2 regions of the Luteibacter sp. RCC_6_2 genome follow, and region 1 is predicted to be linked to the other one. Evidence: predicted binding sites of a transcription regulator. Region 1 holds the regulator's gene; the other holds the start of a gene.

The links. The regulator FliA, encoded in region 1, starts transcription of late flagellar genes. The targets are predictions, from matches to a motif close to TAAAGTTTNNCNNNCNNNGGCCGATAA.
Region 2: the regulator FliA is predicted to act here: its motif matches at 2,314-2,340, upstream of AB6730_RS06765 (GGDEF domain-containing protein).

Annotation. Positions count from the first base shown of each region.
Region 1 is NZ_JBFUPQ010000002.1:221,347-225,554, forward strand. It holds gene AB6730_RS02785 (chemotaxis protein CheA) at 1-515, opposite strand, end outside; gene AB6730_RS02790 (protein phosphatase CheZ) at 523-1,164, opposite strand; gene cheY (chemotaxis response regulator CheY) at 1,174-1,575, opposite strand; gene AB6730_RS02800 (RNA polymerase sigma factor FliA) at 1,607-2,338, opposite strand; gene AB6730_RS02805 (MinD/ParA family protein) at 2,335-3,210, opposite strand; gene flhF (flagellar biosynthesis protein FlhF) at 3,272-4,208, opposite strand, start outside.
Region 2 is NZ_JBFUPQ010000005.1:98,963-103,170, reverse strand. It holds gene AB6730_RS06770 (alpha-ketoglutarate-dependent dioxygenase AlkB) at 1-363, shown strand, start outside; gene AB6730_RS06765 (GGDEF domain-containing protein) at 1,102-2,211, opposite strand; gene AB6730_RS06760 (CorA family divalent cation transporter) at 2,421-3,383, opposite strand; gene AB6730_RS06755 (GNAT family N-acetyltransferase) at 3,501-3,791, shown strand; gene AB6730_RS06750 (prolyl oligopeptidase family serine peptidase) at 3,886-4,208, shown strand, end outside.

The DNA.
Region 1 (4,208 bases):
CGATCGCTGCGCGCGGCGTCGAGCATCGCTTCGAATTCGTCTTCGATCGGGTCGTGCGGCCGCGCCTGCGCGGTAGCGGCGGCGGGCGCGCTGGCAGGCATGGCCAAGGCCGCGGGTGGCGCGGAGACCGCACGACCGGGAATCAGCAGGCGGTCGAGCAGCGAACGGGGCGCCGCCTCGATCGGCAAACCGCCGTCGGCGGCGCGCATCATGTCGTTAAGGAGGTCGAGCGACTCCAGCAACGCGTCCATGAAGCCGGCGTCGAGCACGATCGAGCCGTTGCGGGCCTCGTTGAGGAGGTCCTCGCCCCGATGGCAGAGCTCGACCATCGGATTGAGACCGAGGAAGCCCGCACCGCCCTTCACGGTGTGGAACGCGCGGAAGACCGCGTTCAACAGTTCCATGTCGTTCGGCGAGGCCTCGAGGTCCACGAGCTGTTCGCCCAGGCTCTCGAGCAACTCCCGCGCCTCGATCAGGAAGACGTTGAGCAGCTCGTTGTCCAGCTCCACGCTCATACGGCGCTCAGAACCCGAATTCGCTGAGGAGGCGATCCACTTCGTCCTGGCTGACCTTGTCGGCGGCCGGCGCGGCACCGCCCGCCAGTGAGCCGGTCAGGCGAACCAGTTCCACCAGCGAGGACTCGACCTTGGCCATGAAGGCCTCGACCTGGGCCACGCGCTGGCCGGAGAGATCCTGCCAGGATTGTGCCTCGACCATCTCGCCGAAGCCGATATCGCAGCTCTGCGCGAAGTCGCCCACGCGCACGGCCAGCGCGGTGGCATGGGTGGCGAAGGCCGGATCGGCGTGGTCGAGCACCAGCACCTCGTCCGCCTGGCGGGCGAGGGCCTGTGCCTGCGGACGCAGCTTCTCGCTGAAATCGAGCGTGCGGTGCGCGGCCTGCGAACTCATCTCGAGCACGTCGCGCAGGTGCTTGCGCGCGTCGCTCATGTTGCCTGGCACGCCGTCGTGCGAAATATCGGCGGCGAGGCGGCGGGCGGACTCGTGCAGGTCGCGCGCGAGGTGGCCGAGCGCCATGAACAGGTGTTGCTCGCGGTTGCGCAGCAGCTGGTCGAGCGCCTGCTCGAAGGAGACGCTGTCGTCGGCGTCGAGCAGTGCGCGCAACTCGGGGGCCACGTCGTGGCCGCTGGAAAGCATGGTGTTCATCGTCGTTCCTTAGCCCGCGGCCGCGGCGAGTCGTTCGAAGATCTTGTCGAGTTTTTCCTTCAGCGTGACCGCCGTGAATGGCTTGACGACATAGCCGTTCACGCCACTCTGCGCCGCCGCGATGATCTGGTCGCGGTTGTTCTCCGCCGTGACCATCAGTACCGGCATGGCCTTCAGCGCCGCGTCGGCGCGGATCGCCCGGAGCAGGTCGATGCCGGTCATGTTCGGCATGTTCCAGTCCGTCACGACGAGGTCGAACGGCTGCGCGCGCAGCAGCACGAGCGCCGCGTTGCCGTCCTCGGCCTCCTGGATGAGGGTGTTGGTGAATCCCAACTCCACCAGGAGGTTCCTCACGATGCGTCGCATGGTGGAGAAATCGTCCACCACGAGGATCTTCATGTTCTTGTCCAAAACTCGTCTCCGCCTTGCTACCGCGCGTTCGTCAATGCTTGTCTTTCCAACCCGACATGCGTGCGCGGAGTCGAATGAGGGCCTGGCCATGGATCTGGCACACCCGCGATTCGCTCACCCCCAGCACCGCACCGATTTCTTTCAGGTTGAGCTCTTCATCGTAGTACAGCGACATGACCAGCTTCTCCCGCTCGGGCAGTCCGTCGATGGACTGCGCCAGCGCGTCACGCAGGCCTTGCTGCTCGAACAATCCGTCCGGGCCCGCGGCATCCGGGTCGACCACGTCGATCGCGGCGCCCTCGTCGCCTTCCGGCGCCGTGAGGCTCAGCAACCGCGCGCTCGCCGCGTCGGCCAGGATCTGGTTGTATTCCATGGCGTCGATGCCCAGCCGCTTCATCACTTCCGCGTCTTCGGCGTCGCCACCCGTCTCGTTTTCGATCTGCCTCGTCACCTCCGCGACCTCGCGCAACTTCCGGTGGACGGAGCGCGGGGTCCAGTCCGTCTTGCGCAGTTCGTCCAGCATGGCGCCACGAATGCGGATGCCCGCATAGGTTTCGAAGCTGGCCGCGCGAGTCGGCGAGTAATTCCTTGCCGCCTCCAGCAGTCCGATCATCCCGGCCTGCATGAGGTCGTTCGCATCCACGCTTGGCGGGAGCCGGCCCATCAGGTGATAGGCGATCCGGCGCACCAGCGGCGCGTGGTTCTTGACTAATTGATCCGCCGGGATACGCGTGATCTCGAGATATTCGGTCGCGACGCTCACAGTGGCAGCCCTCCCCCCAGATGGGACCGTTCGGCGAAAAAGCCGATGCGTCCCTGTGCCCGGGGTTCGGGTTCACCCCATGTATCGACCGACCTGGCCAGATTCTTGAATCCGACGGCCGACCGGCTGCTCGGCCAGGCATCGACCACCGCCGACTGGCGGCGGATGGCCTGGCGCAGGTACTCGTCGTGCGGAACCATGCCCATGAAATCCAGGGACACGTCGAGGAAGCGGTTTGTCACCCGTGACAGCTTCTCGAACAGCTGGCGGCCCTCCTGGGCGTGCCGGACCATGTTGGCGACGATACGAAAACGGTTCACCCCGAACTCGCGGCTCATGACCTTGATCAGCGCGTAGGCATCGGTCAGCGAGGCCGGCTCGTCGCAGACCACGACCACGACGTCGTCCGAGGCGGCGGCGAACATCGACACGCTGTCCGAGATGCCGGCGGCCGTATCCACGATCAGGTACTCGGGCGGCAACGGATATTCGTCGAAGGCGCGGATCACGGCCGCGTGCTCGATGTTCGGCAACTGCGCCATCCGGCGCGTGCCCGAGGTGGCGGGGATCACCTTGAGGCCATGGGCGGCCTGGAGGATCAGGTCCTCGATGCCGCACTCGCCCTCCAGCATGTGGCCGAGGTGGCGCGTCGGCTGGAGGCCGAGCAGGACGTCGATGTTCGCCATGGCGAGGTCGGCGTCGAGGAGGACGACGTCACGGCCGCCCATCGCGAGCGCCATGCCGAGATTGACCGCCACCGTGGTCTTGCCCACGCCACCCTTCCCGCCGGCGACGGCGATGCTTCGGGTGGGGCGGCGATCGGCGAGCCAGTTGAGTCCGGCGGCCTGGGTGGAATCGACGTGTGTGCTCATGAAGGAAGTCACTGCCGTAAGTGTTTGCGGTTGCGGTTGCCGGGAAGGGGTGCGTGCGTGGTCAGGCCAGGGCCGGCGCGGCGATGCCGAAGCGCTCGGCAAGCAGGGCGTCGTCGGGTTCATCATTGCGCTGCTTGAGCAACTGGGCCGCGAGGCAGACCAGCTTGCGCGCATCGGCCGAGGCGATGTCCTCGGGCACGCGCTGCCCATCCGTGGTGTAGTCCAGCGGCATCCGGTGCCGGATAAGGGCCGAGAGCGCGCCGCCGATCAGCGGCGCCTCGTCGAGCTTGGTCAGAATGGCGCTCTGCGGCGCCAGCGGCGCGTAGGCGCGGATCGCGTTGTCGATGGCCTGGGCCTGCGCGTTGGCGGCCAGCACCAGGCACACGCGCACGTCCGAGGTGGCGCGCAGCGTCTCGAACTGCTGCTGCAGCTTCGGGTCGTTGCCGGCGAGGCCCGCCGTGTCGACCAGCACGGTGTGCTTGCCGCGCAACTGGAGCAGCACGTTGCGCAGGCTCGTCGCGTCATGCGCGTTGAACACGCGCACGCCGAGCAGGCGGCCGTAATGTTCCAGCTGCGCCCCGGCGCCGATGCGGTACTGGTCGGCGCTGATCAAGGCGACGTTCGATGCCCCATGGCGCAGCACGGCGCGGGCGGCGAGCTTGGCGATGGTGGTGGTCTTGCCCACGCCCGTGGTGCCGACCAGGGCGGTGGTGCCGCCGCCGACCGTGTCGAAATTGCGTCCGCTGGTGCGGATGTTGCGCGAAAGCATGCCCAGCGGCAGGTAGCGCGCCTGTTCGGCGTTCATGTCGGCGGGCAGTTCCGCGCACAGCGCACGGGCCACGTCGCCGTCGATGCCCAGGCGGGTCATCTCGCGCAGCACGCGGGCACGCAGCGGCTGCTCGCGGTCCATCTGGTTCCATGCGAGGGTCGAGAGCTGGACTTCGAGCATCTCGCGCAGGTTGTTGATCTCGGCGCGCACGCCATTTACGGCGGCATCG
Region 2 (4,208 bases), on a different contig from region 1:
GCGCTCACGGGCATTCGCTTCACCTCGGTCGGCCTGAACCTCTACCGCGACGGCCGCGACAGCGTGGCGCCGCACAACGATCACATCGACGAACTGAGGGAGGGCGAACCCATCGCCTTGCTTTCCCTCGGCGCCACGCGGCGCATGACCCTGCGTGAGCGCGACGCACCCAAGCGCAGCTTCGACATCGACATGGAACCGGGCAGCGTGCTCACGATGAGCTACGCCACGCAATTCCACTACGACCACGGCATCCCGAAGATGCGCGGCAAGGTAGGGCCGCGGATCAGCCTGGCTTTTCGCGTCCGGCCCGAGGGTAAGGCGGCTAGTAGGCGCTATGGGTCGCGGAAGAAGGATTCTTAGGTGTTCATCGGGCTCGGCTTCGCCCTCGCGTTGGGTGGTGGGGCAGAGCCGTCGGCCGCCACCCTCGTCGCTCCGGTTACACCGTCGCTCGGGAAAGGGTGCCGCTTGCGCGGCCATGTTCTATGGCTGGCGCCCCGTCGCGCCCGTCGTGCCGGGCGGGGTTTTCGATTCGGCTCCTGCCTCAGCGAAAACGGCCGGCCGTCCAGGCCGGCCCCCTGACGGGCCTTTTCGCCCGGCGCTCCTCGGTTCCACAAGTCGCCACGAGGGTGGCGGCCGACGGCTCTTCCACGCACTGAGGGGGTCGTGAGGCAAGAGCAACACCCGTCGCCAGGATGGACACCGCGCGTGCAAACCGCCTCCCGTGAGGTTCCCACCCAGCCGGGTGCGGCAAGCATGCGGCACGTGCGAGCGTTGCTCTTCCCACCACCCCACCGCGGTGTCGAGAGAGCTGCCGGGCGCCACCCTCGGCGCGACATGAGGAGCCGAGGAGGGGCGGGCGGACAAGGCCCGAAGGGGATCGGCCTGGACGGCCGATCGTTTTCGCTGAGGCAGGAGCCGAATCGAAAACCCCCGCCCGACCGTCCGAGCCCGAAGGGGCGCCAGCCATCGAACATGGCCGCGCAGCGGCTTCCCTTCCCAAGGGACGGCACCGCCTGTCGCGCCGAGGGTGGCGCCCGGCAGCTCCCCCGCCACACCGCACACAACGAACGCGAGGGCGAAGCCGAGCCCACCGCAAGCTCAAAACAGATCGATGCTGCCCAATGACACCGGCGTAGCCAGTTCACCTCGGCGGGTGAGCGACTCGTAGCCGTGCACGCTGTCGCGTCCGTTCTGCTTGGCGAAGTACAACGCCTTGTCGGCGCGGTCGAGCACGATTTCCGGGTAATCGTTCTCGGTGATGCGCGCATAGCCGATGCTGACGGAGACGTGACCCACCTGGGGGAACGCATGGTCGGTCACGAACTGGCGGAACCGGTCGAGGACGAGGTGGGCGGCCGTTTCGTCCTGCGCGGCGAGCAGGATCACGAACTCCTCGCCACCGAAGCGGAACAGCACGTCGCTCTGGCGGAAGCTCGCGCGCATGTGCTGGGCCAGCATGAGGATCACCTCGTCGCCGTAGACGTGGCCGTAGGTGTCGTTGATCCGCTTGAAATGGTCGATGTCGAGGATCGCCAGATACAGCTGGGAAGGCTCCTCGGCCGGCCGGCGCTTATCCTCCCCGTCCTGCATCGCGCCGCGCGCTTTCTGGCGTTGAAGGGTGAGCAGGCGCTGCAGGCGTTGCTCGAAGCTGCGCCGGTTGTACAGGCCGGTGAGCTTGTCGCGCTCGCTCTCGTTGAGCAGGGCGATGTAATTGCAGTAGATGCGCGCGAAGCCTTCGACCATCGAGCGGACGTCGTCGAGGGAATCCGGCGCTTCGAGCATGAGTGCGCCGATGGCGGCGTGTTCGCGCTGGATGGGGACGACCAGCCGGCTGTTGCCGTCGTCGGTGATGTCGCTGATCGCCTCGAGTGTCTCCATGGCGCAGACGAGGGTGTCGATGGGGTCGCCACCTTCCCGCGTCGGATCGAGCGCTTCGATCACGAAGCCGCCGCCGGGCTTGCGCGAACACACGACGATCGAATCCACGGGATGCTGCGGGCTTTCGCCCCGCTTACAGAGGGTGACGCTGTTGACGGCGATGAGCTCCGCCAGCGACAGCACCATGCTGTGATCCAGCGCGTCGATATCGCGGTGGTGGGTGAATTCCGCCACCGAAGCGAGCAGGCGCGACTCGGGCAGGACGCCAGCAGGGCTATGCCACGGCGCCTTCATGCGCGTGGCTTCCGCGCGACCGAATCGTCGCGACATGGATGACTGACTTGCACCGACACTCCTCCCCCGAGTGGGGCACGCCAAGCGGCCCCGTGTGTGCGTCGAACCGGACTCCCTGCCGGTGACTCCCTGGAGGAGTTAGCGGCTGGAAAGCCGCCGACTTTAGGGTAAAAGGGGTGTCGATGTCGAAAATCGTGACGCAGTCATCGGTTCCATGTCTTCACAAGTGTGAATCGTTGCGCTAGTCAGTCGCCTTCCAGCCAGCCACGCCATTTGAAGAACAGCACGGGCAAGACGATGCTGATCACGATCGCGCCCAGGGCCATGGGATAGCCGAAGGTCCAGTCCAGTTCGGGCATCTTCTTGAAGTTCATGCCCCACACGCCGACGAGGATCACCGGCGGGATGGTGGCCACCGAGGTGACGGTCAGCACCTTCATCACGTGGTTCTGGTCGGTGCTGATGAAGCCGAGGCTGGCATCGAGCAGGAACTGCAGCTTGTTGGTGAGCTGGTCGTCGAACTCGTCGAGCGTGCGCAGGTCGTGTTCCACGACGCGAAGGCGAACCTCGACGTCGTCGGACATCCATTCCGGCTTCTTCGCGCGTACGAACGACACGATCCGCTGCACGCCCAGCATCGAGGAACGATTGCGCGCCTGCTCACCTTCGAGGCGGCCGACCTCCAGCATGCAGTTGCGCAGTGCCGGCGTGCCGATCCGCACCGGCGTGAAGATCCGGTCGGAAAGTTTTTTCAGGTCGGCGGACACGTCTTCCATGCGCTTGGCCGCCAGGTTGACGATCGCCTCGATCAAGGTCGCCAGCACATCGGCGCTGGATTCCCAGCGGTGCTCCTGACAGCTCTCGCTGGCCAGCTTGAACGCGGGGGAATCCTCGAAACGCAGGGTCATGAGGACGTTGCCGGTGACCACGATGCCCACGGGCGCGGGATGATGGTTCTCTGGCGCGTCGGCGAAATAGGGGATGGACAGGTACATCGCCCCGTCGTCGGTGCGGATGCGGCTGGACAACGCCAGGTTCACCACGTCGTTTCGTTGTGGGACGCGCAGCCCGGTGATCTCGCTGGCGCAGCGTCGTTCGTCTTCGTTTGGATCGATCAGATCCACCCAGATGGGTGCGTTGGGTTTGGCCATGCCCACGGTCCAGCGGACGGGGCCGGTGTACTTCCCATGTTCGTGGATGATCAGCACGTGCGCGGGTGTCCTTGGATGGGGCTGGGAGGAGTCTACGCCGGGTGATGACACGCGTGGCCGAACACGCGCATGCTTGACGGCATCGATGCCACCGCCGGACCAGGAGAGATACCGATGAGCGATACCGCCAAACCGCTGGAGATCGTCCACGACAGCGCCAACCAGGTGTTTCTCGTCGTGGTCGATGGCCACACCTGCGAGCTCGAATACCGGCTCAGCGGCAAGACGATGACCATCACCCATACCGGCGTGCCGTCCCCCGTGGGCGGCCGTGGGATCGCCGCGCTGCTCACCCGCTTCGCCGTGCAGGTCGCGGACGCGAACGGCTGGAAGATCGTTCCCGCGTGCGGTTATGCGGCGACGTGGTTCGAGCGGAACCCGGAGTACGGGCATTTGTTGGCTTGAGGGGAAGGGGGATCGCCGCTTAAGCGGCGATGGCTCTCGCGACTTCGTTCAGCCACGTGTTAGCTTTCGCGTTCCCATACATCCAGGGTCACCCATGCGTACGAAGTGGATCGCCGCCGCCGTCGCGCTCGCCTGCGCGGGCCAAGCCTTTGCCGACACACCCGCGAAAACCGCGGATGACCCGCGCATCGCCGCGATCCTCGACGCCTTGGCCAAGGTGCGCACGATCGAATCCGTGGCCTTGTCGCCGGATGCGAAGCATCTGGCGTGGGCGGTGAAAACCAACGGCAAGCCGGTGATCGAGGTGGCCGATGCCGATGGACGTAACGCCCATCGCATCACGGCGAGCAAGGGCTGCAGCGAAATCTCCGTCGCGTGGGCGGCGGATTCGCAACATCTTGCCTTCCTCTCCGATTG